Regions from separate parts of the Exiguobacterium sp. s143 genome, predicted to be linked through region 1. Evidence: riboswitches for the same ligand, from Rfam matches in the RefSeq annotation. Region 1 holds a riboswitch; each other region holds the start of a gene.

Region 1 (8,082 bases):
ACCATTTTCCGATGGCGACTTTTTGTTGATTCCCACCGGATAGTTGACCTACTTCCTGTTTCACGTCTGCCACTTTAATGCCCAGCTCCTTGACCCATTGCGATGCCTGATTTGCTTCTTTGCGACGATCCATCAGCCCCCAGCGGTTGACGAAATCATGAGCTGCCGCTGCTGTTAGATTTTCTGCGACAGAATCGGTAACGAGGATCCCTTCTTTTCGCCGTTCTTCTGGAACGAGACCGATCCCCGCTTGAATCGCAGCTTGCGGATTGCGAAGGCGATGGGCTTTTCCACCTATCCGAACCTCCCCTTCCTGAAACGGACGATCACCGAACAATGCTTTGCATAATTCCGTTTTACCGGCACCGACAAGACCCGCGATACCAACGACTTCACCTGCTTGAACCGTCAAGGAGATATCGTGGACGTCCGCATTCGTAGCACTCTCGACCGTCAGTACGTTTGTCGCGTTTACCCGTGACGTTTTCGCAACAGACGTAAGCTGACGCCCGAGCATTTGCTCAACGACAGCTTCCTTCGTGATGTCTGCCAAAAGATGTCGCGAGATGAGTTGACCGTCGCGCATGACCGAGATGGAGTCGCAAATCTCATATAGTTCCTGTAAACGATGCGAGATGAAGATGATCCCAAGCCCTCGTTCGGCTAAACGACGCACGACTGAAAAGAGATGGCTTGTTTCCGCCTGACTGAGAGGTGCCGTTGGTTCATCTAAAATCAAAAAACGGCGTTCTTGGACGAGGGCGCGAGCAATCAGTACGAGTTGCTTTTCAGCAAGCCGCAACTCCTCGACACGTGTCTTGACGGAAATATCCGCCTGTAATGTCGCTAACGCTTCCTTGGCACGCTGTATGTAACGGCGTTGGGATACGAAGCCAGTCATCGTTCCGTCCGTCAACAGATCGAGACAGATATTCTCAGCGACCGTCAAATACGGGACAAGCGCCACATCGACCTCTTGTTGGACGAGGTCGATTCCAATCTGTTTCGCATCACGTGGTGACGTGATGGACAACTCCTTCCCGTCGAGACGAATCGTTCCTTCGTCCGCCGTTTCCGCTCCGGATAAGACTTTCATCAACGTCGACTTACCGGCACCATTCGCACCGACAAGCGCGTGGATTTCACCGGATTTCACTTCAAACGAGACTTGTTTTAAGGCTTGCACTCCTGGAAACGCCAGTGAAATCCCAGTCATCTTCAAGTGATGATTGGTAGACGTCATTGTTTTTTATGGACGTCACGCAACCGGTCCATCCACGGTTCATTGAATTTGTCCGATGTACTCCATCCTTTGATGATCGTATCGAGATTGTACATCGTCGTATCCTGCTTCAACGCCTTCTGCTCCACGAGTTTCGCGTCGAGATCAAAGCTATCTGGTGTCTTCTCGCCAGCGATTTTCTTAGCCAGTAATCGCATGTCCGTTTGTCCAATCAAGAATGGATCCACCGCACTCGTCGAGACCCAGTTACTGCCTTTTTCACGCATCAGGTTGATATCCTGATTCGAGACATCGATCGAGATTAGCGGGATTTCTTGACGTTTATTATCCTTGAGCGATTTGTAAGCCCCTTTTGCGACTTCGTCCCACGCTCCCCAAACCGCATCAATGCTTCCTTTCGGATATTTCGCGAGAATCGCATTCATCTTCGTTGCGATATCCCCTTGGACATCTTGGAAGTTTGTCGGTCCAACCGTCTCAAGCGTTTTGATCTTACCGTCTGCTTCGTACGTCTTATAGATTTCCTGACGACGATCGAGCGGGGCAAAACCTGGTCCGAACCAAAGTTTGATGACACGGACCGGCTTTTTGTCCGTCACCTTCGTCACTTCATCAAGCGATAGCTTCGCGAGTTGATGATCGTTTTGGAATGTTTCCGTCACACCTTTTAACGCCGTTCCTTTTTTCTTCGTGACCGTATCGAACGTCACGACCTTCAGCCCTTTGTCGACCGCTGGTTTAATCATGTCATAGGCGTAGTCTTCCTTACCATGCGAGATGATGAGCCCATCATAATCTTGCTGAATCGCTTGCGCGACAAGCTCCTTGAACTTGACGTCGTTACCTTCCGAAATGAACGTGCTGACTTTAAAGCCAAGCGCTTCGCCTTCACTTCGTGCGCCATCAAGGAATTGTTTCGTATGGTCGTCCGATGCCAGGTTGCGGATGACGGCGATCTTGACGTCTGATTGAACCCCTTTTGGTACATCCTTAACGACCTTCGTCGTCGTGGCTTCTCCATTCGCACAAGCCGCTAGTAACAGTGCCGGTGCTAGGACGGCGTAAGCTAGTTTTTTCATGACATATCTCCTTATCCGAGGGGTTGAAGCCCTGTTAATTGTTCAATCGTTTCTTCATTCGGTTGCGTGATGACACCAAGTTCGGTGATGATGCCCGTGATCAATGTGTGTGGTGTGACATCAAACGCCGGGTTGAAGACAGCGACGCCTTCCGGTGCTGTCGCGACACCTTGGACAGTCGTCACTTCTTGCGGATCACGTTCTTCGATTTCGATCGCGTCTCCGGAAACGAGCGAGAAGTCGAACGTCGAGAGCGGTGCTGCGACGTAAAACGGAATACCAAAAGCTTGCGCGAGCAATGCCAATTGGAACGTCCCGATTTTATTCGCGGTATCTCCGTTTCGTGTAATGCGGTCGGCACCGACGATGATCGCATCGATCTGTTTTTCTTTCAGCGTATGGGCAACCATGTTGTCCGTAATTAACGTGACATCGATGCCGGCACGTTGCAGCTCCCATGTCGTCAATCGTGCTCCCTGCAGTAACGGTCGCGTCTCACTCGCAAAAACGGATAATTCGATACCGCGTTCTTTTGCGATGTAGAACGGCGCAAGTGCCGTTCCATAAGCAGCGGTCGCAATCGATCCAGCATTACAAATCGTTAGGATCCGGTCGCCTGACTGGAACAATTCCAGTGCATGAATCCCGATTTGACGTGACGTCTGCGCATCCTGGTCGTATAAGGCGACCGTCCGTTTTTCCAACCGTTCGCGAATCTCTTCTACCGACGTCCCATCTTGAATGATTGGATTCAACTGATTGAGTACATTTCGCAAATTGACGGCCGTCGGTCGTGTCGCGAGTAACGTCGCCGATGTCTCAAGCAAGGCTTGCTTGTAGACCGGTAGCGCCGCTTCAAACCGGTATGCTTCTTGAACGAGCACGAATCCACCGAATAAACTGATCGCAGGCGCGCCCCGGACACGTAGTTGTTTAATCGCCTCAACCGCTTGCGCGAGATCAGCAATGACTTCATAGTGCTCTTCTTGCGGTAGACGTGTCTGATCGAGAATCGTCAAGACACGGTCTTCGTAACGAATACTTTGGACGAATGTAGTCATCGGCTGAGTTCCTCCGTTACGTCAAAGTTTCGTAAATCATCGAATGTCCGGCATTCTGTACGGCGTTTGATTAACGCCGCTCCTAGACGAAGAGCGTGACGTTTCCGCTCTAAGCGTTCCGTCGTTGAATCGATTGATTCTAAATCAGCGACCGGTGCAAGACCAATCGTCCGCCGAATCAATTCGCAACCGGCAAAGCCAAGGGCATCCTGCAAGATCGTGCTCAGTACATCATCGACGAGTCCTGATGCCTGGAACGGTTCGACGGCTTCCCGTTCCCATAATGCACGGAACGTTGAAGCGAACGTCAGCCAGAACGTATCGATATCCTTGATTCGGGCGTCACGTCGTGTAGGGTAATCCGGATATGCTGCGAAGAATAAATGCGCAATGAACTGCCCGACATCGAATCCGAATGGACCATAAAAGGCGAATTCTGGATCGATGACTTTCGTTTCCGTCGCCGAGGCGAAGATGCTTCCTGTATGTAGATCGCCGTGCAGCAATGCATCTCCTTTCGTGATGAAGAGCGCTTCGAGTTTTGCGACTTCGCGTTTCAACTCATCGTCTGCCCATAGACGTGCCACCTCTTCTTCGAGTCCGGCTTCAATCTCGTTCGTCTCCGCGTCATGAAACGGATCCGTGAAGATTAATTTTTCCGTGATGTCGCACAAGTCTGGATTGTAGTACGTTCGGGCGACACGTTTCTTTTCAACCGGACCAAGCGCAAAGTCCGATGTATGGAATAACGTCCGAGCGAGATAAGAACCGATATGTTCCGCAAGCAACGGATACTGTTCACCTGCGAGTAAACCGCTTCGAACAATCGTCAGATGTGAAAGATCTTCCATGACCGTATACGCTTCTTCATGACTAGCATGAAAAACACGTGGTACGAACGGTACGGCATGCCGTGCGAATTCACGGAGTGCGGATTGCTCGATCCACGCCCGTTCGAGTGATAACGGCCAGCTCTCACCGACGACTTTTGCGTACGGGAGTGCTTGTTTTAGAATCAATCGATGTTCCCCCTCTCGAATTCGGAAAACGAGGTTGAGGTTCCCGTCGCCAATCTCTTCTGCTTCGACGGCTCCATCGCCGATCAGTCCTAGTGTCCGAACACGATCAATCGCGTCCTGTTCTGTGAATGCTTTGTATGTCATATCAGTTTCCCCCTATGTGATACACGAAAAAGCGCCTCTTTTCGTCATCGAAAAGAGGCGCAGGAAAGTCATTGCGTCCTCTTATCTCTCAGACGAAACGTCTGTTGGATGTAGCACCGTGCCCAGTGGTCGGTTGCTGCGGCGTCATCGGGCCAATTCCCTCTGCCAACTCGCGATAAGAGTCGTATGTAGTTGTCGTGTGTGATATTGATTTGAATCTTACTCAATCGACTTCCTCGCTGTCAAATCGAAATCAAGCAGAAACGGATATCATTTTTATGCCATCTATAGAAAGAGTATTTTCAAAAAAATAAATTTTCTAAAAATAGTTTGACAAGTGGCGATTCTCATGTAAAAATTGCAATTAGATTTCACAATTTCATCCAATTCTTATCAAGAGCAGACGGAGGGACAAGCCCTACGATGTCGCAGCAACCGACCTTTTGGCACGGTGCTAATTCTTGCAGCTACTAAGCTGACAGATAAGAGTCCACGTTCGAATCATTCATGGTCTCTTGTCGCTGACGAGAGACCATTTTTTTGTTGAAGGAGGAAAGACATGGCTTATATCACTGCTACTTATCAATTGACCGCCCGTGATCGACTCGAGCAACGCGCTGAACAACTCGCGCTTGGTCTGACAGTCGGTTCTTGGACGGAACTGAATCATCTCGAACAACAACAACTCGCCTCGTTCAAAGGGGAAGTCGTACATACCGAAGAGCGCGATGGCAAAGGATATATCACGATTCGTTATCCGGAACATAACGTGTCGCGCGACTTTTCTGCGATTCTGACGACCGTCTTCGGGAAACTCTCACTCGACGGTGAAATCAAACTAACGGAATTGCTATTACCCGATACATTTACGTCGGACTTTCCAGGTGCGAAATTCGGAATCGAAGGGGTCCGTTCCTTGATCGGTGTCGAAGATCGTCCATTGTTAATGAGCATCTTCAAAGGAGTCATCGGACGGGATTTATCGTTCCTTCGTGATCAACTCGAAGGACAACTCGCTGGTGGGATTGATCTCGTCAAAGACGATGAGATCCTATACGACAATCCGTTGACACCGACGATTGACCGGGCACGAATCGGACGTGAGGTCATCGATGCTCACTTCCACCGGACCGGTAAACGTGCGTTATATGCGATCACACTCAGCGGTCCCGTCTTTACGCTCAAGGATCAAGCCAAGCGATTGATTGATGCTGGAGCGACCGCATTCTTGCTGAATACCTTCACATACGGACTCGACGTCTTACGCGAACTGGCGAGTGATCCGGAAATCAACGTTCCGATCTTCAATCATCCAGCATATAGCGGTGCGTTGATCGCTAGCCCGAATCACGGAGTCGCAGCTCCTGTCTTACTCGGCACATTACCGCGTGCTGCTGGAGCAGACTTGACGCTATTCCCGTCTCCTTACGGCAATGTCGCTTTGCCAAAGGATGTCGCCCGTGGCATCGCGGTCGAAGCGACCCGTCTCGGTCAGACGAAATCGATCTTCCCGGTTCCTTCAGCCGGTATTCATCCTGGACTCGTCGCTCAACTCGTACGGGACTTCGGTATCGATTCCGTCATCAACGCCGGCGGCGGCGTACATGGTCATCCGCAAGGTGCTGCGGCTGGTGTCATTGCTTTCCGCCAGGCGCTCGATGCGGCACTCGCAAATGAATCCCTATCGGCGGCAGCATCGCGTCATGAAGAATTACGGATCGCCCTTGACGCTTGGGGGATCAAGTCATGACCGTACGGATTCTTTGTGACTTCGACGGTACGGTGACGACGCAAGATAACATCATCGCACTCATGCAGGCATTTGCGCCAGCTAGTGACTTCGAACCGTTGAAACGCGGCGTACTCGACCGAACGCTATCGATTCAGAGTGGTGTCGGGCAAATGTTCGCACTTCTGCCGTCTGACGGAAAAACAGCCTATCTTGACTTTTTGTTGGAGCGTGCAGTCATTCGCGACGGATTTTCGGAGTTACTTCAGTACAGTCGTCGTCAAGGAATCGATTTTTCGATCGTCAGCGGTGGAATGGACTTTTTCGTCGAACCGATCTTAGCGCCATTCCTTGAACAAGAACAGATTTACTGTAACGTCGCCGATTTCAGTGGTCCATTCGTCCATATCGATTGGCCAAACGCCTGCGATGCCCATTGCACGAACGGGTGCGGCTGTTGTAAAACGTCCGTTGCCCGGGCATTGCGCAAAGACGATGACGTCATCATCGTCATTGGTGACTCGGTGACGGACTTCGAACTCGCGAAACAAGCGGATCGTGTCTATGCCCGTGATTATCTGATCACGTTGTGTGAAGAGAACGATATCGCCTATACACCGTTTGAGACGTTCCACGACATCGTTCATGATTTAACACGAGCGGAGGTGACAACATGACATTCATGCGACGGTATGAAGAGCTACGCGCCATCAAACAAGAGCTTGCGGCGCGCGATTGGTTCCCTGGTACGAGTGGCAATCTCGCCATTCGGACGTCCGGTGTCCCGGTTGAATTCCTTGTGACGGCAAGCGGAAAAGATAAACGGCAGACGACTCCTGACGACTTCGTTCATGTCGATGCGACCGGTCAATTGATTGGTGAGCAATCCGGGCGTCCTTCCGCTGAGACATTGCTCCATGTCGAAGTGTTCAATCGAACGGACGCCGGTTGTTCTCTGCATGTCCATACGATTGCGAACAATGTGATTTCGGAACTCTATGGCGATCAAGGCAGCATCACCTTTTCCGGTCAAGAAATCATCAAGGCACTCGGACACTGGGAAGAGGATGCGACGGTCACGGTACCGATCATTCCGAATCATGCGGACATTCCGACGCTTGCCGCTGCTTTTGCACCGCATGTCACAGCGGACAGTGGTGCCGTCCTGATCCGCAATCACGGGATCACGGTCTGGGCACCGACCGCCTTTGAAGCAAAGAAACACCTCGAAGCCTTCGAGTTTTTATTCAATTACACGTTGACGTTGCAATCATGCCGTCAATCCATTCATTAAAAGGAGGAATCATCTCATGGCAACAGTCTTATTCCAAGAAACAAACACACGGTATACGGATCAAACGGAAGTCGCTGACTTCCTTGCGTCACGCGGCGTTCTTTACGAACAGTGGGACGTTTCGAAACTTCCAGCGCCTCTCGTTGAGAACTTCACACTGACGGATGCAGACAAACAAACGATTCTCGATACGTTCGCTCCCGAAATCAAAGACGTATCAGAACGTCGTGGGTATCAGACAGCTGATATCATCTCACTTTCGGATACGACACCGAACCTTGATGAGTTGCTCGTCAACTTCCAGAAAGAACATCATCACACGGATGATGAAGTTCGTTTCATCGTCAGCGGTCATGGCGTCTTCGCGATCAAAGACGAAGAAGTCGGCTACTATAACATCGAACTCAATCCTGGTGATTTGATTTCCGTTCCTGTTAACACACGCCACTACTTTACGCTTCAAGACGATCGTAAAGTCGTCGCTGTTCGGATCTTCGTCACGACAGACGGCTG
Region 2 (8,082 bases), on a different contig from region 1:
GAGTTACTCCGGTCTTCTTTACATTGTGCTAAGCTTTGCGAGCTATTTGCAAAAGAAACACGCACGTTGAAGTCAGAGAGTGCCTACATGATCGGATTGCTGTCACATATTGATGCGTTATTGTCTGTGGATATCGACGACATCATTGGTCAATTACCAATCGAAGATTCCTTGAAGGTTGTCCTACAAGGAAAAGATCATCCATTCCGGGATTGTTTAGTGCTTGTGATCAGTGCAGATCGCTGTGATTTTGATCAGTTCGAACTACTCAGTCAACGTTTAGGTGTCTCACTTCCACGAGCCTATGCGCTACTAGCAGAAAGTCAGGAATGGCTTAAACAAAAAGAAACACATCTTCAAGAAAGAACGGATTCTATCCTATAAAAAAAGAGCCCGAAGGCTCTTTTTTTATAGGCGTGGACCAGCTGACTTGATCGCATCCGTCGCACTTTCGAAGCGAAGGAAATTATGTTGGAATTTCTCAGCAAGCGACCGCGCTTGTGTGTCGTATTCGTCCGGATTCGACCAGACGCGTACTGGATTGAGTAACTCGCTTGGAACACCTGGAACTTCCAGTGGCATATGAAGTCCGAAAATCGGGTGCTCTTCTGTTGGAATCGTTGCGAGTGTACCGTTGACGGCAGCGTTGACCATCGTCCGTGTATAGGATAGCTTCATGCGGCTACCTGTTCCGTAAGCACCACCTGTCCAGCCTGTGTTGACGAGATAAACAGTGACACCATGACGATCAATCAATTCGCCCAGCATCGTCGCATATTTTTCAGGCATCAGTGGAAGGAATGGTGAACCGAAGCATGTTGAGAACGTTGCTTCCGGTTCCGTGACCCCACGTTCTGTTCCAGCGAGTTTTGATGTATATCCTGATAGGAAGTGATACATCGCTTGTTCTTTCGTCAATTTACTGATCGGAGGCAAGACACCGTACGCATCAGCCGTCAAGAAGACGATCGTCTTCGGGTGACCAGCACGTGACGGAACAGCGATATTATCGATTGCAGTGATCGGATAAGCAGCACGCGTATTTTCCGTCAACGATGTGTCATCGTAATCAGGGTGACGGGCTTCGTCGAGCACGACGTTTTCAAGGACGGTTCCGAAACGGATCGCGTCAAAGATTTGCGGTTCTTTTTCGCGTGATAAGTTAACGGTCTTTGCATAACATCCACCTTCGATGTTGAAGACACCGTCGTGCGACCAACCATGCTCATCGTCGCCGATCAATTGACGGCTATCGTCTGCTGAGAGGGTGGTCTTACCAGTACCGGATAGACCGAAGAACAAGGCGACGTCGCCTTCGTGTCCGACGTTTGCCGAGCAGTGCATCGAAAGGACATTTTCTTGTGGCAAGAGATAGTTCATGACGGAAAAGATTGATTTTTTGATTTCTCCCGCGTATTCCGTTCCACCGATCAAGACGATCCGGTGTTCGAACGACATCGCGATGAACGTCTCAGAGTTCGTTCCGTCAACGGCAGGATCTGCTTTGAAATGTGGCGCATAGACGACCGTGAACGGTTCGAAGGCAGCCACTTCAGGATACTCGCGTAAAAAAAGTTGTTTGGCAAACAGGTTATGCCAAGCGTATTGTGTGAGCACACGGACCGGAAGGGTGAAGTGCGTATCTGCTCCAGCAGCAGCTTCTGTGTAGTAGAGCTGATCGGCTTCGTTCATGTAACGAAGAACCTTTTGCAACAATTGTTCAAATTTGTCTCCATCCATTGGTTGGTTGACATGACCCCAATCAATGTGAGACTCGCAGGAAGAATCACGGACGATGAACTTATCTTTTGGTGAACGACCTGTAAATTTCCCCGTTTCTACAGATAATGCGCCGTTCTCAGCAAGGACACCTTCTTCGTTTCGAATCGCATGTTCGACAAGTTCAGCAACAGATAGTTGTTTGAACACATGCTCTTTCTTGAGTAGTTCTTCGATATTCAGGACCGTCATCGGCATCCTGACCCCACCTTTCCCCTACGTTGGTTTTGGCTCACTGTATTTAGTATGACACATTTATTATATATGACATACTAAAGAGAGAGCAATCATTTTCTGGTGCTGATTTCTATTTATCTGGAAACGCTTTCAGCATTAACAGTTTAACATCTCTTTCAAAAAGTTTCGACTAGAATTTGAAACCTTGCTTGACAGAGTAGGTACAACTTTATATCATGTAATTCGTAACGGATACTCTTATTCTGAGCAGGTGGAGGGAACAAGGCCCGAAGAAACCCGGCAACCGTCCTACATTAATTCACATATTAATGAGGGAAAAGGTGCTCTCCTGAAGCGAAGTAAACACTTCGAACGATAAGAGGGTAAAGGAAGAACGCACAACCTTTCCCTGACCATTTTTTGGACTTGGAAAGGTTTTTTTCATTTTACCGTCCCACTCAACTAGGGGAAATGAGTACACCGTCAAATTCTTTTTTGGGAGGGTCATACATGACAAACCTTAATCGCCGACTATTCACGTCGGAGTCAGTCACTGAAGGTCATCCAGATAAAATCTGTGACCAAATTTCGGATTCAATTCTTGATGCAATCCTCGCGGCGGATCCAAACGCGCGTGTTGCGGCAGAAACTTCTGTTACAACAGGTCTCGTTCTCGTTGCAGGTGAGATCACGACATCGACTTACGTCGACATTCCAAAAGTCGTTCGTGAAACGATTCGTGAAATCGGTTATACACGCGCGAAATACGGTTTCGACGCTGACACGTGTGCTGTATTGACATCAATCGATGAGCAATCAGCAGACATCGCTCTTGGTGTCGACCAAGCGCTTGAAGCACGTGAAGGTAGCATGTCTGATGCAGAAATCGATGCAATCGGTGCAGGAGACCAAGGTCTCATGTTCGGTTATGCAACGAAAGAAACACCAGAACTCATGCCACTTCCAATCTCGCTCTCACACCGTCTCGCACGCCGTTTGGCAGAAGTGCGTAAAAACGGTCAACTCGACTACCTTCGTCCAGACGGAAAAACACAAGTCACGGTCGAATACAACGAGAACAACGAGCCAGTTCGTGTCGATACGATCGTCATCTCGACACAACATGCAGAAGAAGTCACGCTTGAGCAAATCCAAGCTGACTTGAAAGAACACGTCATCACACCGGTTATCCCGGCTGAATACATCGACGCAGCAACGAAATTCTTCATCAACCCAACTGGTCGTTTCGTCATTGGCGGACCACAAGGAGATGCTGGATTAACTGGTCGTAAGATCATCGTTGATACGTATGGTGGATACGCACGCCACGGCGGTGGAGCATTCTCAGGTAAAGATCCAACAAAAGTCGACCGTTCAGCTGCATACGCAGCACGTTACGTCGCGAAGAACCTCGTTGCTGCAGGTCTTGCAGACAAAGCAGAAGTTCAACTCGCGTACGCAATCGGTGTCGCGCACCCAGTATCAATCGCGGTTGATACATTCGGTACAGGAAAACTTCCTGAAGCGCAACTCGTCGAATTGGTTGCTGAAAACTTCGATCTTCGTCCGGCTGGAATCATCAACATGCTTGATCTCCGTCGTCCGATCTATCGTCAAACAGCTGCATACGGTCACTTCGGTCGTACAGATGTTGAGCTTCCATGGGAGCAAACAGATAAAGCAGCAGTTCTTGAAGAACAAGCAAAACGTTTCGCATAATCAAAAAGTCCGAAAACCCTACGCGGGTTTTCGGACTTTTTTGTTTCCGTGGAACTTTGCAGGAAACGAATGTTTTTTCTAGAAGAGGGTAAAAGTACATGAGTCGATTCGTATGAATACAAAGGGGGGTTCCGATTATGGAAATACGCGAAGCTATTCCAGCTGATGCAGGACGTATTCATGACATTGCCGTCACATCTTGGTTGGATACGTATGCAGAAATCTATTCCGAACGTTCGAAAGCGCATTTCGTGCAGGAGGCGTATCCGCAAGAAGAAGTCGTTCGTGCGATCCGGACGGCGGAAGAAGCACGGGGAGAGTATTTTTATGTCGGAATCATCGATGAGGAAATCGTCGGTTTCATTCATGCTGTTGATGTTGAGGGAACGTGGGAGATCATTCGTCTGTACGTCTTGCCGAAATATCAGCAAAACGGAATCGGACGACGGCTGATCCGTGAACTCGAACGACAAGGAGCCGTCCCACTCGAAGTATACGTGGAGGCACGTAACTATAAAGCACGTCAGTTCTTAACCTCATTCGGTTTTGAAGAACTCAGTGAGATGACGGAAGAAGTCTTTGGGCAAGTAGAATCTGTCATTCGTCTTCGCCATGTCGCCTCATGAAATCCGTCTTGGGACGGTTTCGTGTGCGTTTGAAATAAGGTATCGTAAAAAGGAAGTATGAAGTGAAGAGGTGAGTTTGTGGTTGAACAACCAACAGGAATCATCGTATTAGTTTATCCGTTACAACTGCGTGCCCGTCCGAGTGAAGCCTTGATTCGGGTACTCGAACGAGAGTATGAAGTATTACTTGTCGACGCACCACGTCGCATCTCGTTTGAAGAGCATGGTCAACTGTTAAAAGAAGCATTACGTGAAGCCGGGAAACGCAAGCTACCGATTCATATCGTCGCCTGTAGCATGGGCGCACTCGTCGTCAATCGTCTGTTGCAAGAATATGAATTACCGGTCGCAAGCCTTGCGTTCATTTCACCGTTATTTGATTGGCATCCTTCGAAACAACTCGGAGGCGTCAAACAAGTCTTCGCGAGTGCATTTGATCGTTTCCGGCCCGATGCGCCACTCGGTACGTTGCCGTTTGGTCAAAGTACGGAAGATACCGTTCGCATCGGTGAACTGACCTATGCACAGTACCGGGAAATCGAAGAAGAGATCGTCGTACATGACGAGGAACGAAAAAAACTGCCGCGTGTGAACTTGGCTTGTTTTTATGCACCAGACGATCAGTTCGCAGACGTCAAGTTGACGCTTGAAGTATGCCGGAAAATGGGTGGCGATCAGATTTACTTACAACGTCTACACGGTTTTCCGCATTTTAGTTTCGAACGGTTGAACACTCGGTTTGCAGAAAAATTAATGTTGTTCTTTAAGCTTGTTGAAGAATGAAATAATAAAAGTGATGCCTCTAAAAAAGGGCATCACTTTTTTGTGTCCCATCATCCGCGTACTTTTTTCTCGATCGCGATGATGAACGGGGGATGATTTTGTTGATTCAAGAAACGGTACTGGAGAACGGCATAATCTTGCTGATCAAGGGCTGTGACGTAATCGAGGACAGCGTCGCGTTCACGTTTTCCTTCCAGGTGACCGTGATAGACGACGAGGACGACAAGACCGCCGGGAGCGAGGACCGGGAGGAGGGCATCGAGTGCTTCGAGCGTCTCTTCTCCTGTCGTCGTGATTGATTTGTCGCTTCCAGGCAGGTAGCCGAGATTGAAGACACCGGCGCGGACAGGACGTTGTTCGTCCGAAAGACGGGCACCGACATGGATGTGGCTTTCATGATAAAGGTCGACGCGTGCTAACATTCCGGCTTCGTCGAGACGTCGCGTCGATTCCTCGATGGCTTGTGCCTGGACGTCGAACGCAAGGACTCGACCTTCTGGACCGACGCGTTCTGCTAAAAACTGTGTATCATGTCCATTTCCGGCAGTCATATCGACGACGCAGTCTCCGGGTTCGATAACGGACTCGAGTAATTGTTTCGTATAAGGTAGTACACGGGCAAGTGACATGGCATAGACTCCTGTTCCTATGGTCTGTTTTTCTAGTAATGGTTCAGTATGTGCAAGATTCTTTCTGCATTATATCATTTTTTGATTCGTTGACGAAAAGCGAAGTGGCTTGACAGTTAGGGGACGGATTGCGTAAAGTGGCAAGGTTGAGAATGAAATAGGAGGACCACATGTATGCCAAAATTACCAAAAGCGGTCTGGATCCTCGTCCTTGCGATGGCCATCAATACGACGGGATCCTCTTTTTTATGGCCGTTTAATACATTATATATTCATGAATATTTAGGAGAGTCGATGACAAAAGCAGGGATGGCGTTGTTCGTCAACTCGGCCTTAGCAATCGTCGGAAACTACTTAGGTGGAAAAGCGTTTGACCATCTCGGTGGCAAGAAGACGCTTGTCATCAGTGTCATCGGACTTGTCCTGTCTTCCGTCGGCTTGTTGCTGTTTCATCAGACGTACCTCGGATACGTCGCGATGCTTGGATTGATTGGATTCGTCGGTGGGATGGTTTTTCCGACGATCTACGCGATGACGGGTGTCATCTGGCCGGAAGGTGGGCGCCGTGCCTTTAATGCGATCTATGTCGCACAAAACGTCGGTGTAGCGCTCGGGACAGCAGTCAGTGGTCAAATCGCTGCCTTTTCGATTCAGTACATCTTCATCGCCAATCTCGTCCTCTACATCGCCTTTGCCATCATTTTGTTCGTTGGTTTGTCCTGGATTCAGGCACCGGCGCGGATGCATGCGGCGCATGACGAGATCGAAACGACACGCACACCCCTTGCACGCGGTGCGGCACGGACGATGTTGCTCGTCTCGATTGGTTATGCCTTACTTTGGTTCGTTTATGTGCAATGGCAAGGAACCTTTGCCGTACACACGAAATCGCTCGGTGTCACGATTTCCGAGTACTCGATTCTTTGGACGATCAACGGAGCACTCATCGTGTTCGCACAACCTTTACTAACACCAATTCTTCGTTGGTTTGGAGATGACTTAAAGCGACAATTGATGACCGGTACAGGAATCTTCCTCTTGTCTTATCTGATCGTTCCGTTCGCAGGCGGCTTCAAGATGTTCCTCGTCGCGATGATCATCCTGACGATTGGTGAGATGTTCATCTGGCCAGCAGTTCCTGCTATGGCAGCGAGACTCGCGCCGATCGGAAAAGAAGGAGAATTCCAAGGGTACGTCAATATTGCTGCTTCAGCGGGGCGGATGATCAGTCCGACCGTTGGAGGGTTGATCTACGATGTATCAGGTATGTCAGCGGTCTTCTTGACATTAATTGGATTGATTCTGCTAGCGGGCGTCGTCTTCCTTCGTGCTATTCCAAAAATCACATCATGAGCATCATCTGTAAGACAGCGGACATTATGACCGCTGTCTTTTGTTACGTCATTCGTTCGAAAATCATAAAATAAACATTTAATAATATGGAATATTTCGGCAAAGAAACGGGTACTTTCTAATCAAGAACTTGAAAAAGAAAGGTCATATGAACGTTGCTTCTTTTTGACTGGAGGTGCACGAATGGAAAGGTGTCAATTCATCACAGATGCCGCAACTTGGACGACACACGTACAGCAACAACCTCTTGATATCTTCTACAGTCACCAATATGTCACGCTCAACGCTAGACCGTCTGAGCAAGCGGTGCTATTCCGTTATGAAGGTGATGCAGGAACACTGTTCTATCCCTTTTTGAAGCGCCGAATTTTTGATACGCCTTATTCAGATCTCATCACGCCGTATGGCTATGGTGGACCGGAAATCATCGGTCAACTGACTGCGACTGAAATGCAGCATGCACGTCTATTGTTTGAAAGGTGGGCAAAGCGAGAAGCGATTGTCTCGGAAATGATTCGCTTTAATCCATTGACGGGTAATGAACGCTTCATGCGGGATTGGACGAAAGTCTCCTTCATCCGTCATACGACGAGTATCGATTTACGCCCTTCAATAGAAGACATCATGCAGACATTTCATAAGAAGACGAGAAGTATGATTCGCAAATCGCTTGCCTCTCCTTTAACCGTTAGAACAGGAACACGAGACGACCTACCTGTTTTTGTAGCGTTGTATCATGAAACGATGGACCGGAAGAATGCTTCGGCTCATTACTATTTTACGGCGAGTTATTTTGAGCAATTATTTGAAGCAAATCCACTCTGTGAGCCATTGTTACTGATTGCGGAAATCGACGGAGAACCTGTTGGTGGATACTTCGTATTGCTTGGAAAAGAATATGCCCACGGTCATTTGATTGGTTGTAAGCGGGACGAAGCGAAGATGTTCCCGAATCAGCGACTCGAGTACGAAGCGATTCTTCAGGCGAAAGCACGCGGTCTCGTCGAACAACATCT
Region 3 (8,082 bases), on a different contig from region 1:
CTGCCGATTCAAATCCGGTATGTGTCGCACCCGGACAGACGACGCTCACTTGAATCCCGTCTGGTGCGAGCTCTTCCGTCAAGCCTTCCGAGAAATGAAGGACATAGGCTTTCGTCGCGTAGTAGACACTGAGCCATGGACCGCCTTCGAATGCAGCCGTTGATGCGAGATGGACGATGCGTCCTTTGATTCCGTGTGCCTTCATGCGTGAGGCATAGACCTTCGTCACATGTGTTAATGCCTCGATGTTCAAGGCAATCATATTGGACTCATCTTTAAACGAGGTCTCAAGGAAAGAACCGAAGACACCTATTCCAGCGTTATTGATGACGCAATCGACCGGAATCTGTTCCGTTGCCCGAAACAGTGCCAATCGATGCGTATACTGCGTTAAATCGTAAGGGAAGACGGTTGCTGTTCCACCGAGTCGCTCGACATGGAATTTCGTTTCGAAGAGTGCCGTAGCATCACGTCCGACGAGCAGAACGTGATCCCCTTGACGAGCATGGAGATAAGCGAATTCACGACCGAGACCTCTTGAAGCACCTGTAATTAAGACATGCATCCTATTTCCTCCTTATGAATGAGATGAAAAAAAGCGATCGAGCCAATGCTCAACCGCTTTGAGATGATGAATTAAAGGTAAGATCCTGCGCCGACAAGGCGTGAACCCCAGTACCCTGATTTGAAGCTTGAGTATTTAACGCCACCTGTTTCTGAGTTGACCATGCTTGACTTGCTTGTTGCGATCCCAACGTGCTGAATGCCGCTACCGTGTGAGAAAAAGACAAGATCTCCTGGTTGTACTTTTGAAACGCTAACTTTCTTAGAAGAAGAATATTGTGAAGAAGACGTACGTGGCAATGTTTTACCAGCCGCTTTCTTGTACACGTAGCTTGTGAAACCAGAGCAGTCGAATCCACGAGTCGTTGTTCCGCCCCATACATAAGGTGTACCTTTATGTTTTGCTGCTTCGTTCAGGATTTTCGTCCGTTTAGAAGAAGAGCTTGTTGATTTTTTAGCGCTAGAAGATGATTTGTATGTCTTTGTGTACTGTGAGTAGACATAGCGTGTTTTACCGCCGTATGAGATTTTTGTCCAGCTGCCTGATTTGCCTTTGTATGTAAAGACTTGACCAGCGTTGACTTTCCCGACGATGCTTGCTTTCGTAGAAGGTGCTGTCCGAACACGAAGACCGTTGTCCGTGATCTTGACTTTCGTGACTGTCGCTGCTTCAACTTTACCTGTACCCACTGATGTAAAACCTGAAACCACTAAGGCTGCCGTCGCGATCGATGCTAGAAAACGTTTCATGTTAAGAATTCCTCCGTTTAAATGTAGTGTGTTGCGTCCGTAAGTTATATGATGAAATCATTAAGTGTTTGGTTAAGCAGTCTACCTTACAACTGTGTAAGAATTTTGTCTGCAGGAATATCTTAGCACGAGCACACTTGAAAACGTTTTTTCAGTTAGAAGACAAAACAGATGCTTTTGTAACATAACTGAAATAATATCCTTGAATATTACAAAGTAAGAAACGCAGAGGATTGTTAACGACGAATTCAAAAAAATATGATACCTTTAGTTCACGAATAAAATTACATACCTCCTGATGTATGTATGGAAGTATGCTGAATGCAGTTGAATTTATAAAGAATAGGTGAAGAACATGCCAACAACTGATAAAAAAGATAAACCAGAACGTTCCTATACACTGGCTCAATTGAGCCAACTGACATTAAAAGAACTCTATGAAATCGCAAAGACGAAAAATGTCCCACAATACCGGGAAGCCCGTAAACGCGAGTTGATGTTCAAGATTTTAAAAGCACAGGCTGAATCGACTGGTCTTTATTTCCTCGAAGGGGTACTCGAAGTCATCCCTGGCAACCCACAAATGCAAAACGATGGTGGCTTTGGCTTCCTTCGTCCTATCAATTATTCCCAATCCTCTGAAGATATTTATATCGCAGCATCTCAAATCCGACGCTTTAATCTACGTAATGGTGATGTCGTCACAGGTAAAGTCCGTCCACCGAAGGAAAACGAACGGTTCCAAGGATTACTTAGCGTGGAAGCCGTCAACGGTGAAGCACCAGATACTGCCCGTAACCGTTTATTTTTCCCGGCACTGACACCGATCTATCCGGATCGTCTAATGCGACTTGAGACAGAACCACGCCATCTATCTGTGCGTGTCATGGATATGATCGCACCGGTTGGGTTTGGTCAACGTGGTTTGATCGTCGCACCGCCAAAAGCAGGGAAGACATCACTCCTCAAAGAAATCGCAAACTCGATTCAGGAGAATCATCCGGATGTCGAACTGATCATTCTCTTGATTGATGAGCGTCCTGAGGAAGTAACAGATATTGAGCGCTCGGTTCCGGGAGCAGACGTTGTCAGCTCGACGTTTGACGAAACACCAGACAACCACGTCCGGATTTCTGAACTGGTCCTCGAGCGGGCGATGCGACTCGTCGAACACAAGAAGGATGTCGTCATCCTGATGGATTCGATCACGCGTCTGACACGTGCCTATAACTTAACGGTACCGCAAAGCGGTCGGACGCTCTCAGGGGGAATTGACCCGGCTGCGTTCCATAAACCAAAACGCTTCTTTGGGGCAGCGCGAAACATCGAACACGGTGGTAGTTTGACGATTCTTGCGACAGCTCTCGTTGAGACAGGATCGCGCATGGATGACGTCATCTATGAGGAATTCAAAGGGACGGGCAACATGGAGTTGCATCTTGATCGTAAGTTGTCAGAGCGTCGGATCTTCCCAGCGATCGACATTCGGAAGTCCGGTACACGGAAGGAAGAACTCTTGCTTCCGAAAGAGCAACTCGATGCACTTTGGACGATTCGCCGGACGATGAACGAGTCGAACGAATTCGTCGATACTTTCCTACGTAAGATTCGTGATACGAAAAATAATGAGGAATTTTTCGTCGAACTCGAGAAGGAAAAGAAGAAGGCGGTCCGACGCGCACCGGCTAAACCACGTACCGTCAAGAAGGAAACGACGACGGAAAAATAACTATTGCGACGCGCAAAAAAATCGTTTAGTATAGGAAGGTAACTTACTCTGGCTCAGCAAATGAACCAGGGCGGAAGGAGAGAAATCAACCATGAAACAAGGAATTCACCCTAACTACAACAAAGTAGTATTTATGGATTCAACGACTGAGTACAAATTCTTAAGCGGTTCTACTCGTTCTTCGAACGAAACGATCACTTGGGAAGATGGTAACGAGTACCCACTCATCCGTGTGGATGTGTCTTCAGACTCGCACCCATTCTACACAGGTCGTCAAAAGTTCAACGCGGCAGATGGTCGTGTCGATCGCTTCAACAAAAAATACGGCCGCAAGTAATCACTTGTCGGTTCTTAAAAAAACAGCCTGCCTCCATTATGGAAGCAGGCTGTTTTTGTATAGACTGAATTGTGAACGATACGCGAGATACGTCTTCAAGACGAAGGAGAAGGCGATTCCACCGGCAATCCCGATTAAATACGGCATGACTTCCGGATGTGCCAAGATATAGTCCATGACTTTGTGGAACGAGAGATGACGACCGACGAAGTAGCCGGCGCCTAAAAACACGCTGATCCAAATCAACGCACCTGTATACGCATAACTCGCAAACACGCGAAACGGCATTTTCGAGACACCTGCAAAAAAGGCAGAGAGTTGGCGGAGACCAGGTATGTAGTAACCGATGATCAAGACCGATTTCCCGTAACGACGAAATCCGGCTTCAGCGGAAAGAATATGTTTTTCTGAGATACGCATTTTCGGTCCGACGCGGTGTAATAGTGGCATACCGAGTTTTAATCCGAGTAAATAGCTGATCGTCATCCCGATACAACTGCCGGCGTAAGCAGCGAGAATCGTACCGACGAGTGGTAGATTGCCTTGATGCATCCAAAAACCGGACAGGACGAGCAGGGTCTCATCAGGAACCGGCAATCCCACGATACCACCTGCGAGAAGGACGGAGAGACCAAGGGCACCATATTGGTGCAGGATGTCATGTAAGAGATGATGAATCGGGGACACCTTCTTTCGTGAGAGTCTTCTTCTTCAGTGTACAGGAAATAGGGGACGGTTGGAATGAAAGGACAAAAATTCTAGGTAAAGAAAAAATGAATTTTGATTTCCGGAAGTCAACCCTTTTTCTCGATACCGTTTCGGGCTATACTCGTTAAAGTGACTATTTTTAGAGGACGGTGTCGGACGATGATGCATGTAATAAATCAGTACGGCTGGATCGAAGTAATTTGTGGCAGTATGTTTTCCGGGAAATCGGAAGAGTTGATTCGTCGTGTCAGACGGGCGCAGTACGGCAAACTGCCCGTTCAAGTATTCAAGCCGGCAATCGACGACCGGTACCATGAAGAGCATGTCGTCTCTCATATCGGCAACTCCGTCGTGGCGATTCCGATGGCGACGAGTCGCGATCTCTACGCAGCAGTAGCAGAGGAAACACAAATCGTTGGAATCGATGAAGTTCAATTCTTTGATGATGAGATCGTACAAGTCATCGAAGCACTTGCACAAGACGGAAAACGCGTCATTTGTGCAGGCCTTGATCAAGATTTCCGGGCAGAGCCATTTGGCAAGATGCCGGAATTACTGGCGCGCGCAGAATTCGTAACGAAGCTGCAAGCCATCTGTCTTTCATGTGGTGATCCGGCTTCCCGGACACAACGGTTGATTGATGGAAAACCAGCGAACTACGATGATCCGATCATCCTAGTTGGCGCTTCAGAATCATATGAGCCACGGTGCCGCCATTGCCATGAGGTGCCTGGAAAACCGAAGCCGCTCCAATCGGTGCAGCACCAAGAAAATTAAACAAAAAAGACGAACCGGTCGCGGTCGTCCTTTGATGTAGCAGCTATTCGTTTCCAGAGGGAAGAGAATAGCTGTTTTTTTATTATCCTGTTTCCTGCGAGAACCGGCTTGAGCGTTCGATGAAGCGGATCGTCTCACGAACGATTAAATCCTGATCATGATCGAGTGTCGCGACGTGATACGAGTTGAGTAAACAGTAGCTTCGTTTATCATTCGTTCCGATGTGCTGATGCAGATAATCCGAACTCGACGGCGGAACGACGTGATCCGTCGCCGAGTAAAGAATCAAGGTCGGTAGAAGGATCGATCCAAGACGTCCTTTCGTCTCATCCATCAGACGAACGAGTTCGAACGCACAACGGCTCGAAACGAGGTCATAGATGATTTCGAAAGCAGACCGCTTGATGTCCGGTGCCCCTTCCGGTAAATACTCTGGACCGTCATCAAACGAAAGTGCTTCGTAAGAAGGAACGGAAAGAGCAGCATTGATCGTAATGATGCCGGCAAACGGAATGCCGTCAGCGGCGAGCGACAGTGCAAGCGTCGCACCCATCGATTGACCGATGACGAAGACTTGATCGCATGTTTCTTGTAAACGTTCATAGCCGTCTTGCAGGCTTTGCTTCCAACATCGAGCAGTCGATTGTTCAAACTCGCGGACGTTCGTTCCATGTCCACGTAAGCGCGGGGCATAGACGGTAAAACCTTCAGCAGCGAATGCCTCACCGACGTCCCGGACACTTTGCGGAGTGGCGTTAAAACCATGACAGATTAGAATGCCGATCGATCCACCTTGAAAATAAAACGCTTCAGCACCAGTCAATACAGGATAGTTCATCATTACTATTTTTCCTCCATTCATGAAAAAACTCGTCGACGTCACTGCTTGGACGCCCACGAGTTTTTCACCGTATCATCCAAAGCCGCGCTTTGCTGGTCGGAGCACCTTACAAATTGCAGGTTGCCGTGAAGTCATAGAGCCAGGTCTCTCGTTCACTCTTGATAAATATCATATTGGAATTGTCGGAATAATCATTGAAACGATGGTAGCACGACCAAAAATGACTTGTCAAATCTTTCTTGACGAATCATGATCCGTTGAGTAAGCTAACTCATAACTTGTTCATCCATCGATATGCGCCAAATGGATTATTTTTGCAAAGTTGGTTGACTTTTAAAGTTTCGACCCGTAATGTAAAAATTAGTTTTACGACATAAGCAACAACGCAACAACACACATACGAATTTCATACCGCAATACTTATCCAGAGAGGTGGAGGGACTGGCCCTACGAAACCTCGGCAACAGACTCATTATGAGCACTGTGCCAATTCCATCAGACAGATGTCTGAGAGATGAGTGGAGTGGATTCTGCCACTGTGCGGATCCAGGTCTCTTCTTGTTTCTCAAGAAGGGACCTTTTTTGTTGAATGAAGGGGGAAAACGGAATGATCGCATTTCATCAAGTCAAAAAAACGTACGTCACGAAAGATCAGACGATCGCAGCGCTCGACGGTGTCGACCTGACGATCGAAAAAGGCGAAATCTTTGGTGTCATCGGCTTTAGCGGTGCCGGAAAAAGTTCACTGCTCCGCTGTGTCAATCTGTTAGAACGACCGACGTCAGGAACGGTGACGGTCGATGGGGAAGATTTAACGCAACTGTCTCCGAAAAAATTGCGCCAAGCAAAACAACGGATCGGGATGATCTTTCAGCACTTCAATCTATTGAATGCGAATACGGTCTTTACGAACGTTGCAAAACCACTTGTTCTCGCAGGCGTCAAGAAAGATGAGATTCGCCGCCGAGTGACGGAGTTGCTCGAATTCGTTGATCTCGCGGACAAGGCGGATCATTATCCGGATCAATTGTCGGGTGGGCAGAAACAGCGCGTTGGTATCGCCCGGGCACTCGCGATGCAACCTTCCGTCCTCTTATGTGACGAAGCGACGTCAGCACTCGATCCCCAAACGACCCATCATATTCTCCAGTTATTAAAACGTATCAATGCGGAGTACGGGATCACGATTCTCTTGATCACCCACGAGATGGGCGTCATTCGTGAAATTTGTGACCGGGTCGCCGTCATCGAAGCTGGAAAGTTGATCGAGTCAGGAACGGTCTTCGACGTCTTTTCGAATCCAAAGACCGAGACAGCGAAAAACTTCGTTCGCTCCGTCATGCACGACGAGATTCCAGCATCGATTCGCCAGTTGATCGAGTCCCGGAATGCGAATCCGATCTATAAGATTCATTTCCTCGGACATCACACCGGGCAGCCGCTCTTGTCACAAGTCGCGAAACGCTTTGACGTCGATGTCAACATCTTGCACGGTAGCATCACGGAGTTGCAGGAGACACCGTTTGGCACTCTGCTCGTTGAACTGATCGGTGAGCCGGCTGAAGTAAAACGAGCGTTACACTACATCGATCAGGCACAGGTGACGGTCGAGGAGGTACTTGCCCATGCTAGTTAACTACAGTGATATCTGGACAGCATTTTTACAGACGATGACGATGGTATCCGTTTCGCTCTTATTCTCGACATTGATCGGTTTACCACTCGGGATCCTGCTTGTCGTAACGCGAAAAGGCGCATTGCTTGAAAATGTCCCGCTGTTCACGTTCTTCAACAGTATCGTCAATATTTTCCGCTCGATTCCGTTCATCATCTTACTCGTCGCGATCATCCCGTTGACACGGTTGATCGTCCAGACGTCGATCGGAACCGAAGCCGCAATCGTCCCGCTCGTCTTTTACGCTGCACCGTACATGGCGCGTCTGATCGAGAGTTCTTTACTCGAAGTCGATAAAGGCGTTCTTGAAGCAGCAGAAGCGATGGGCGCAACACCGTTTCAAACGATTTTCCGCTTCCTCCTACCGGAAGCACTCGGTTCACTCATCCTGAACTTAACGATCGCGACGGTCGGCTTGATCGGGGCGTCAGCGATGGCAGGTGCGATTGGAGGCGGTGGTCTCGGTGACTTAGCGATCACCTATGGTTATCAACGATTCGACACGAAAGTCATGATCATCACGGTCGGGATTCTCGTCATCTTAGTCCAAGGCTTACAGACGACAGGCAACATCGTCGCACGAAAAATTAGAAGACATTAATCAAGGGAGCGATTCAGCCATGAAAAAAGCAGTAGCAATTGGAGCAACACTCACGACGATTTTATTTGCCGGGTGCGCAGCATCAGGAGAAGACGAAAAG
Region 4 (8,082 bases), on a different contig from region 1:
ATGGTATTAAGTTCAGAGTCGATTTTGGTATACTGAACACGTTAGTCCAAATTAGTCCACAGGGGGAATCGGAAATGAGTCAAGTAAAAGACAACTTACGCTATTCGGAAGAACATGAATGGGTCGAAGTATCAGGAAACAAGGCGCGCATCGGAATCACGGATTTCGCGCAACACGAACTCGGGGATATCGTCTTCGTCGAATTGCCTGAAGTCGGGGATACGATCTCAGCAAACGAGCCATTCGGTTCAGTCGAGTCGGTCAAGACAGTCTCGGAATTATACGCACCGATCTCTGGTAAAGTCGTTGCCATCAACGAAAACCTTTCGGATTCCCCAGAACTCGTCAACGAGTCACCATTCGAAGGCGCTTGGATGGTCGACATCGAAATCGAAGATGCATCACAAGTCGAAGCATTGATGGACGCTGCGGCGTACAAATCGATGATCAACGAGTAATACTTAACGAAAAGAGAGTGAACGAGGCGCTTGCGTTTCGTCCGCTCTCTTTTTTTTGTATACTGACGTCAGATACCACGAAGAAAGGAGCGACCGTCATGCAAGAGGTCACGACCGTCCCGGAAAACGGACTATTGTATGTCTATGCACCGATGTGCGGGACATGCGCCATCGCGGAACGAATGCTTGATATCGTCGAAGCGACGGAATCAGGTCAATCGATTCAGAAGGCGAATGGGAATTTCATTCCGGATTTCTTAGAAGAAGCCCGTGTCATGAGTGTTCCTGCGTTGTTGCGAATTGAAGAAAATCAAGTCGTAGAGCGACTTTATGCTTTCCAGTCCGTTCAAAACGTCTTTGCTTTTTGTCAAGAACGGTAAGAAAAGTCCGACTGGATTTTTCTTTTTGTTAAATTGTCGGAATATTTACAATAATCCGTTGACAACGCCGAAATATGAATGGTATATTCATAACAACTTCTAGAAATGCATTATAGGAAGTCTAGCAGAGATGATCGTTCAATACGCTTCAAGTCTTGAACCCTTTCTCTCATCCTAAGCCGGTGTATTGTTTCCCCTTAAGTCGTCCCCCAAAGACGAAGCGGTGCAATGAACGGGTGGTGGATCGAAAGGACCGATCAGGAAGTGAACGTAAGCTGGCAATCATGTCGAACAGGCGCCGTCCTCCACGTGGAAGAGCGAACAATTCCGAATGGAGCTGGGTTTTCCTTCGTAGCATTTCTAACCACATTATTCGTGTTGTCGGTTCGCCGGCAACGCCTTTTTTTTGTTTTCTGGAGGTTTTTCGAGCCGGTCGCTTGCCAGGATAGAATCTCCTTGCTACAATGCGAATAAGGAAAATTACTTTAATTCATATCCGATTACTCGGAATTAACTGGTGAGATGGAGGACGACAAGGCATGACAGTACGTTTTATGGATGTTTTCACAGAATGGGCATCAACGTATGACGAGACAGTAACCGGACACGATCCGGAATATAAAGAGGTCTTTCGTCGATACGATGAGATTTTGGATACAGTAGCGGATAAAGCGCAGTCGCCGGTCATTGAATTCGGAGCAGGCACAGGGAACCTGACACAACGTCTTCTGGCACGTCACGACGCCGTACTCGCCGTCGAACCAAGTCCGGAGATGCGGGCAATCCTGACGGAAAAGATTCCGTCGCTTGCTGTACAGGACGGTCACTTCCTCTCGTTCGAAGCGAAGGAAGTAAGCAGTTTTGTTTCGACGTATGCGTTTCATCATTTAACAGATGAGGAAAAGGGAGAAGCAATCGAACTGATGGCATCACATTTACCGGCAGACGGAAAAATCGTCTACGCGGATACGATGTTCGTCTCAGAAGAGGCACGCCTGCAAACGATTCGTGAAGCACGTGCTCAAGGGTTCGACGCGTTAGCGGAAGATCTCGAACGCGAGTTCTACCCGTTGATTCCAGTTATGGAAGAATTGTTTACAGTACGGGGATTCACTGTTAAATTTATACAATACAATCACTTCGTCTGGCTCGTAGAAGCCGAGAAAATGGGGGAATAAATCATGGCACTTCAAAAAATGAACGTCGAAAGCTTTAACCTGGATCATACGAAAGTCAAAGCACCTTATATCCGCGTCGCGGGTTATAAAGAAGGTAAAGTCGACCAAGTCGTCAAATACGATATCCGTTTTACGCAACCAAACGTTGAGCAAATGCCGATGCGTGCGATGCACACACTCGAGCACTTACTTGCTGAAAACATCCGTAACTACTCGGATGATGTCATCGATGTCTCGCCGATGGGATGCCAAACAGGTTTCTACATGGCGATGATGAATTTCGACTCGGTCGAAAAAATGAGCGAACTCGTTGAGAAGACGTTGAAAGACGTCCTCGCAGCAGAAGAGATTCCAGCGCAAAACGAAGTCCAATGTGGATTTGCGAGCGCACATGACCTCAAAGGAGCGAAGCACTATGCCGAGAAAATGCTTGCCGGTCGTGATGAATGGGACATCGTCTTCGGATGATCGCGAACAACGTCCGCGACCTCGTCGGAAACACACCACTCTACGAGATCACTTCATTCGATTTGCCTGCTGGTACGCGCATTTTGGCGAAGCTCGAATGGATGAACCCTGGGGGCAGCGTCAAAGACCGCCTTGGCATTCAACTCGTTGATGCAGCAATCGAAAACGGACATGTGACACCAGGCGGTACGATCATCGAGCCGACAGCTGGGAATACCGGCATCGGCTTGGCGCTCGCCGCTAAGAAATACGATCTCAAAGTCATCTGTGTCGTTCCGGAAAAATTCAGTCAGGAAAAACAGACGTTGATGCGGGCACTCGGCGCAACCGTCGTCAACACGCCGACTGAACTCGATATGCAAGGGGCTATCGACCGGGCAAAAGAACTCGGTCAGGAAATTCCGAACAGTTACGTTCCGTTACAATTCGAAAACGAAGAGAACCCAGTCACGTATCAGCGGACACTCGGTCCTGAGCTGATTGCGGACTTGCCGCACATCGACTGGTTCGTTGCCGGTTGTGGTTCAGGTGGTACGTTCGCCGGAACAGCGGACTTCTTAAAACAACGTCTCGGTACAAAAGCAGCAATCGTCGAACCGGAAGGCTCCGTCTTAAATGGTGGTCCAGCCGGTCCGCATAAGACAGAAGGTATCGGTACAGCAAAATGGCCAAGTCTCGTTCCGCGTGAACTCGTCGACGAGATTCATACGATTTCTGACCGTGATGCATTTGACGCAGTTCATACACTCGCTGCTCGCGAAGGATTACTCGTTGGTAGTTCAGCAGGTGCAGCGCTTGTTGCTGCGCTTGATATCGCGAAGCGTCACCCCGGCAGTACGATCGTCACCGTCTTCGCAGACAGTGCCGAACGCTACTTGAGCCAACAAATCTTTGAAAAGGTGGACGAAACTCATGCGTAAGAAGACAGCATTGATTCATGGAGGAACAGGTGTCGACCGGGCAACAGGAGCCGTCACACCTCCGATCTATCAAACAAGCACATACAAGCAGGATAAAATCGGTCAACTCAAGGACGGATATGAATATTCACGGACAGCGAACCCAACACGGACGAGCATCGAACGATTGATTGCGGATCTCGAAGGTGGCGCACGTGGTTTTGCGTTCGGTTCTGGGATGGCAGCGATCCATGCCGTCTTCCACTTGCTTGAGTCTGGCGACCACATCGTCATGACGGATGACGTCTACGGTGGTACGTTCCGCTTGATGCAACGCGTCTTACCGAAGTTCAACATCGAAGTGACATTCGTCGATACGACGGACCTTGCGGCGACGGAAGCAGCGATCCAAGACAACACGAAGATCGTCTACGTCGAAACACCGACGAACCCGTTGTTGAAAGTTACGGATATCGCAGCGATTGCAACGATTGCCAAACGTCACGATCTTAAACTCGTCGTCGACAACACGTTCGCGACACCGTATCATCAACAACCACTCGCACTCGGTGCAGATATCGTCTTGCACAGTGCGACGAAATACATCGGCGGACACTCGGACGTCGTCGCTGGACTTGTCGTCGTCAAAGATGATGCGCTCGGCGAAGAGCTGCACTTCATCCAAAACTCGACAGGCGGCGTGCTTGGACCGCAAGACAGCTTCTTGCTCGTCCGTGGTCTTCGTACACTCGGTATCCGAATGGATGCGATCGAAGAGACAGCACATGATCTCGTTGCGTTCCTACAAGCGCAAGACATCGTCTCGAACATCTTCTACCCAGGACTTGCATCGCATCCTGGTCACGACATCCAAGCGAAACAAGCGACTGGATTTGGTGGGATGATCAGCTTTGATGTCGGTTCAGCAGCGAACGCAGAAAAACTCGTCGAGGCGACACACTTCTTCACACTCGCTGAGAGTCTTGGTGCCGTCGAGAGTCTGATTTCGGTGCCGGCACGGATGACGCATGCGTCAATCCCAGCAGAACGTCGGGCAGAACTCGGCATCACAGACGGTCTCGTTCGGATTTCAGTTGGACTTGAAGACGCAGAAGATTTGAAAGAAGACTTAACACGTGCTTTCACGTTCCTCGAAAAAGTTTCTGAAAAAACTGTTTGACAACAAAAATAACCCCTGCTAATATTCAGAATATATTCTACAAACTTAATACCGAAACTCTTATCGAGAGTGGTGGAGGGACTGGCCCGATGAAACCCGGCAACCGCGGATCTAATCCGAAGTGGTGCTAATTCCAGCAGACAAAAGTCTGGGAGATGAGAGCAAATGGTTTTGTGTACTGAAAAGTGCGCGCGTTTGCTCTAAAACGCGCGCACTTTTTTTATTTTAGGAGGGACAGTTGTGATTCGTTTACAAGACGTAGGAAAGATTTATCGCTCAAAGCGCGGAGCGGTCGAAGCCGTCGCGAATGTCGATCTGACAATCGAGCGCGGTGAAATTTTTGGAATAATCGGTTATTCCGGAGCAGGGAAATCGACCCTGATCCGATTGCTGAATATGCTCGAAGCACCAACTAGTGGTTCGATCCAAATCGATGGTGTTGAGATGACATCACTGAAACCAAAAGAATTACGAGGCGTCCGCAAGAATGTCTCGATGGTCTTTCAGCACTTCAACTTACTATGGTCACGGACGGTTGAAGAGAACATCATGTTCCCACTCGAGCTCGGTGGCTTCCCGAAAGCACACCGCAAGGAACGGGTCGCGGAACTGATCCAACTCGTTGGTTTGGACGGACGCGAAAAAGCCTATCCGTCACAATTATCGGGTGGTCAAAAACAACGTGTCGGTATCGCTCGGGCACTGGCATCGAACCCGGACGTTCTCTTATGTGACGAGGCAACAAGTGCACTCGATCCGAAGACGACGGATTCAATCCTTGAGTTACTCGTCGACATCAATGAAAAACTGAAACTGACGATCGTCTTGATCACACACGAGATGCACGTCATTCAAAAAATCTGTCACCGGGTCGCCGTCATGGAAGCCGGTAAAATCGTCGAGCAAGGACCGGTCGCAGAAGTCTTCCGTCATCCGAAGCAAGCGATGACGAAGGAGTTCGTCAAACAATTGACGTCGCCTTCGGAAAACGAGTTGACGTTCGCGAAACTACGCGAACGGTACCCAACCGGAAAAATCGTTCAGTTGACGTTCGTCGGATCGACAGCGGAAAGCCCGATCCTCGCGGAAGTCATGAAGGATTCACCGGTCCTGTTCAACATCATCGGCGGAAACGTCGGTCAATCACAGGAAGGGGCACTCGGTACACTGTTCATTCAGTTGATCGGGGAAACAGAAGCAACACAAGCGGTCATCACGAAGCTTCAAGCCAGTGATGTTGAAGTGGAGGTGGATCACCGATGATTTCATTCTTTGACAACCTAGATTGGGACATGGTGTGGGAAGCGACAGGCAGTACCGTCTATATGACGGCAATCGCTGGGGTTTCGACATTCGTTCTCGGTTTGATCATTGGTTTACTATTGTATGCGACAAACGAAGAGTTATTGTTCAAGAATCGGGCGTTCTATTCAGTGTTGAGCTTGATCGTCAACGTCTTCCGTTCGATTCCGTTCATCATCTTACTGATCTTATTGATTCCATTTACGACAGCGATCGTCGGTTCGTTCCTCGGACCAACGGCAGCATTACCGGCACTGATTTTCGGTGCTGCACCATTTTACGGTCGGATGGTTGAACTCGCGTTACGCGAAGTCGATAAAGGTGTCATCGAGGCAGCTGAATCGATGGGGGCGACGAAGTTCCAAATCATCTATAAAGTCTTAATCCCGGAAGCGTTGCCTGCCATCGTTTCTGGTATCACGGTCACACTCGTCTCACTTGTCGGTTATACGGCAATGGCCGGAGTAGTCGGCGGAGGTGGACTTGGGGACATGGCCTTCATCGAAGGATTCCAGCGTTCTCAAAACGATGTCATCGTCATTGCGACACTCTTAATCTTAGCGATCGTCTTCGTCATCCAAATCATTGGTGACTTGCTGATCCGAGCAATCGATAAACGTTAATTCAAAACTTAATCATATTGGAGGAATCATTCATGAAAGTTTGGAAAAAATTCGTAGGTACTGCCGCTGTATCCGTTTTAGCAATCAGCCTTGCTGCATGTGGCGAAAAATCATCAGGATCAGGTAGCGACGACAAAACACTTGTCATCGGTGCTTCAAACGTACCGCACGCTGAGATTCTTGAGCACGTTAAAAAAGAATACGAAGCAAAAGGTTACAAGCTTGAAATCCAGAAGTTCCAAGATTACGTACTTCCGAATAAAGCACTCGCAGCGAAAGAAATCGATGCGAACTACTTCCAGCACGTACCGTATCTTGAGCAACAAGAGAAAGAAAACAAATCATATAAGTTCGCGAACGCAGGTGGCGTTCACGTTGAACCACTCGGTATCTACTCGAAGAAATACAAGTCACTCGATAAGTTACCAAACGGTGCAACGATCTTAACGAGCTCAAACGTCGCAGAACGAGGTCGTGTCTTGACGTTTCTTCAAAACGAAGGATTGATCAAACTCAAAGACGGTAAAACGACAGATGCACAACTCGGTGATATCGCGGAGAACCCGAAGAAACTCAAGTTCAAAACGAACATCGAAGCATCACTTCTTCCGCAAGCTTACAAAAACAATGAAGGCGACGCCGTCCTCATCAACACGAACTATGCGATCGATAACGGTCTGAACCCATTGAAAGACGCAATTGCATCAGAAGATGAGTCGTCACCATACGTCAACATCATCGTTACACGTGATGGCGATGAAAAAGACAAGCGTGTCACAGCACTTCTTGACGTTCTGCACGAAAAGAAAAACCAAGATTGGATCCTCGACAAGTACAAAGGTGCTGTCGTTCCAGTCAGCAAATAAGTTCACCGAAGCCGGCATCCTTCCTATATAATGGAAGGATGCTTTTCATTTGTCTGAAACAGGGGTTAGGGGGAATCATATGCAACGCATACGTCAACTGCATCCGTTGACACTCGGGGTCTTGTTCGGGACGTTTTTCTCGCGTCTCGGAACGTTCATCACGATGCCGTTCTTCGCCATCTACATGACGACCGTCCTGAAGTTTGATCCGGTCGATGTCGGCTGGGTCCTCAGTATTTCGGCGATCGCCAGTCTCGTCATGAGCTTCATCGGTGGTACTTTGTCAGACCGTTATGGACGGCGGACGATGATGCTTGCCGGAACGATTGGGTTCGCGGTCGTCTTCATCGCGCTGGCACAAGTCGAGACGTTCTGGGCATTCTTTACGCTCAGTGCCTTGAACGGGGTCTGTCGCTCAATCTTCGAGCCATCTGCTCGTGCCTTGATCAGTGATACGACGGATGAAGCGAACCGGTTGTTCGTCTTCAATATCCGTTACGCGATGATCAACATCGCAGCAGCGATCGGACCGGGAATCGCTTTACTGCTGAGTGCAGGGAACACGTCCGCGACGTTTTACATCACGGCGTTCGTCTATATCGTGTACGGGGTGATGATTGGTATCTTATTCAAACGCCATCCGATCACCGAGACGCATGGTGGGAAAAAGGTCTCGTTTGGAGCAACGGTTCGTCTGTTGCGGACGGATATCGCCTTTACGCTGGCAC

What was found. A riboswitch is a leader RNA that binds a small molecule or an ion and turns the genes downstream of it on or off. The one in region 1 is predicted to bind S-adenosylmethionine.
Region 2: it holds a riboswitch for S-adenosylmethionine, as region 1 does, so the genes downstream of both, metK (methionine adenosyltransferase) here and mtnK (S-methyl-5-thioribose kinase) in region 1, are expected to answer to the same signal.
Region 3: it holds a riboswitch for S-adenosylmethionine, as region 1 does, so the genes downstream of both, KNQ03_RS07825 (methionine ABC transporter ATP-binding protein) here and mtnK (S-methyl-5-thioribose kinase) in region 1, are expected to answer to the same signal.
Region 4: it holds a riboswitch for S-adenosylmethionine, as region 1 does, so the genes downstream of both, KNQ03_RS05975 (methionine ABC transporter ATP-binding protein) here and mtnK (S-methyl-5-thioribose kinase) in region 1, are expected to answer to the same signal.

Annotation. Positions count from the first base shown of each region.
Region 1 is NZ_JACSMX010000003.1:291,079-299,160, reverse strand. It holds gene KNQ03_RS12850 (sugar ABC transporter ATP-binding protein) at 1-1,243, opposite strand, end outside; gene KNQ03_RS12845 (sugar ABC transporter substrate-binding protein) at 1,240-2,322, opposite strand; gene mtnA (S-methyl-5-thioribose-1-phosphate isomerase) at 2,334-3,383, opposite strand; gene mtnK (S-methyl-5-thioribose kinase) at 3,380-4,546, opposite strand; SAM riboswitch class I at 4,625-4,728, opposite strand; SAM riboswitch class I at 4,934-5,035, shown strand; gene KNQ03_RS12830 (2,3-diketo-5-methylthiopentyl-1-phosphate enolase) at 5,106-6,296, shown strand; gene KNQ03_RS12825 (2-hydroxy-3-keto-5-methylthiopentenyl-1-phosphate phosphatase) at 6,293-6,952, shown strand; gene KNQ03_RS12820 (methylthioribulose 1-phosphate dehydratase) at 6,949-7,569, shown strand; gene KNQ03_RS12815 (1,2-dihydroxy-3-keto-5-methylthiopentene dioxygenase) at 7,586-8,082, shown strand, end outside.
Region 2 is NZ_JACSMX010000001.1:1,056,697-1,064,778, reverse strand. It holds gene KNQ03_RS05700 (EAL and HDOD domain-containing protein) at 1-384, shown strand, start outside; gene pckA (phosphoenolpyruvate carboxykinase (ATP)) at 409-1,977, opposite strand; SAM riboswitch class I at 2,212-2,338, shown strand; gene metK (methionine adenosyltransferase) at 2,467-3,675, shown strand; gene KNQ03_RS05685 (GNAT family N-acetyltransferase) at 3,813-4,301, shown strand; gene KNQ03_RS05680 (serine aminopeptidase domain-containing protein) at 4,380-5,084, shown strand; gene mnmM (tRNA 5-(aminomethyl)-2-thiouridylate-methyltransferase MnmM) at 5,135-5,734, opposite strand; gene KNQ03_RS05670 (MDR family MFS transporter) at 5,888-7,066, shown strand; gene KNQ03_RS05665 (peptidoglycan bridge formation glycyltransferase FemA/FemB family protein) at 7,250-8,082, shown strand, end outside.
Region 3 is NZ_JACSMX010000001.1:1,505,943-1,514,024, reverse strand. It holds gene KNQ03_RS07860 (SDR family NAD(P)-dependent oxidoreductase) at 1-565, opposite strand, end outside; gene KNQ03_RS07855 (C40 family peptidase) at 637-1,314, opposite strand; gene rho (transcription termination factor Rho) at 1,670-3,043, shown strand; gene KNQ03_RS07845 (type B 50S ribosomal protein L31) at 3,135-3,380, shown strand; gene KNQ03_RS07840 (DedA family protein) at 3,417-4,067, opposite strand; gene KNQ03_RS07835 (thymidine kinase) at 4,251-4,865, shown strand; gene KNQ03_RS07830 (alpha/beta hydrolase) at 4,948-5,706, opposite strand; SAM riboswitch class I at 5,773-5,874, opposite strand; SAM riboswitch class I at 6,124-6,227, shown strand; gene KNQ03_RS07825 (methionine ABC transporter ATP-binding protein) at 6,314-7,342, shown strand; gene KNQ03_RS07820 (methionine ABC transporter permease) at 7,332-7,982, shown strand; gene KNQ03_RS07815 (MetQ/NlpA family ABC transporter substrate-binding protein) at 8,002-8,082, shown strand, end outside.
Region 4 is NZ_JACSMX010000001.1:1,115,171-1,123,252, reverse strand. It holds gene KNQ03_RS06010 (arsenate reductase family protein) at 1-10, shown strand, start outside; gene gcvH (glycine cleavage system protein GcvH) at 75-458, shown strand; gene KNQ03_RS06000 (thioredoxin family protein) at 557-838, shown strand; gene KNQ03_RS05995 (class I SAM-dependent methyltransferase) at 1,378-2,016, shown strand; gene KNQ03_RS05990 (S-ribosylhomocysteine lyase) at 2,020-2,484, shown strand; gene KNQ03_RS05985 (PLP-dependent cysteine synthase family protein) at 2,481-3,404, shown strand; gene KNQ03_RS05980 (bifunctional cystathionine gamma-lyase/homocysteine desulfhydrase) at 3,397-4,563, shown strand; SAM riboswitch class I at 4,621-4,725, shown strand; gene KNQ03_RS05975 (methionine ABC transporter ATP-binding protein) at 4,804-5,826, shown strand; gene KNQ03_RS05970 (methionine ABC transporter permease) at 5,823-6,488, shown strand; gene KNQ03_RS05965 (MetQ/NlpA family ABC transporter substrate-binding protein) at 6,521-7,354, shown strand; gene KNQ03_RS05960 (MDR family MFS transporter) at 7,434-8,082, shown strand, end outside.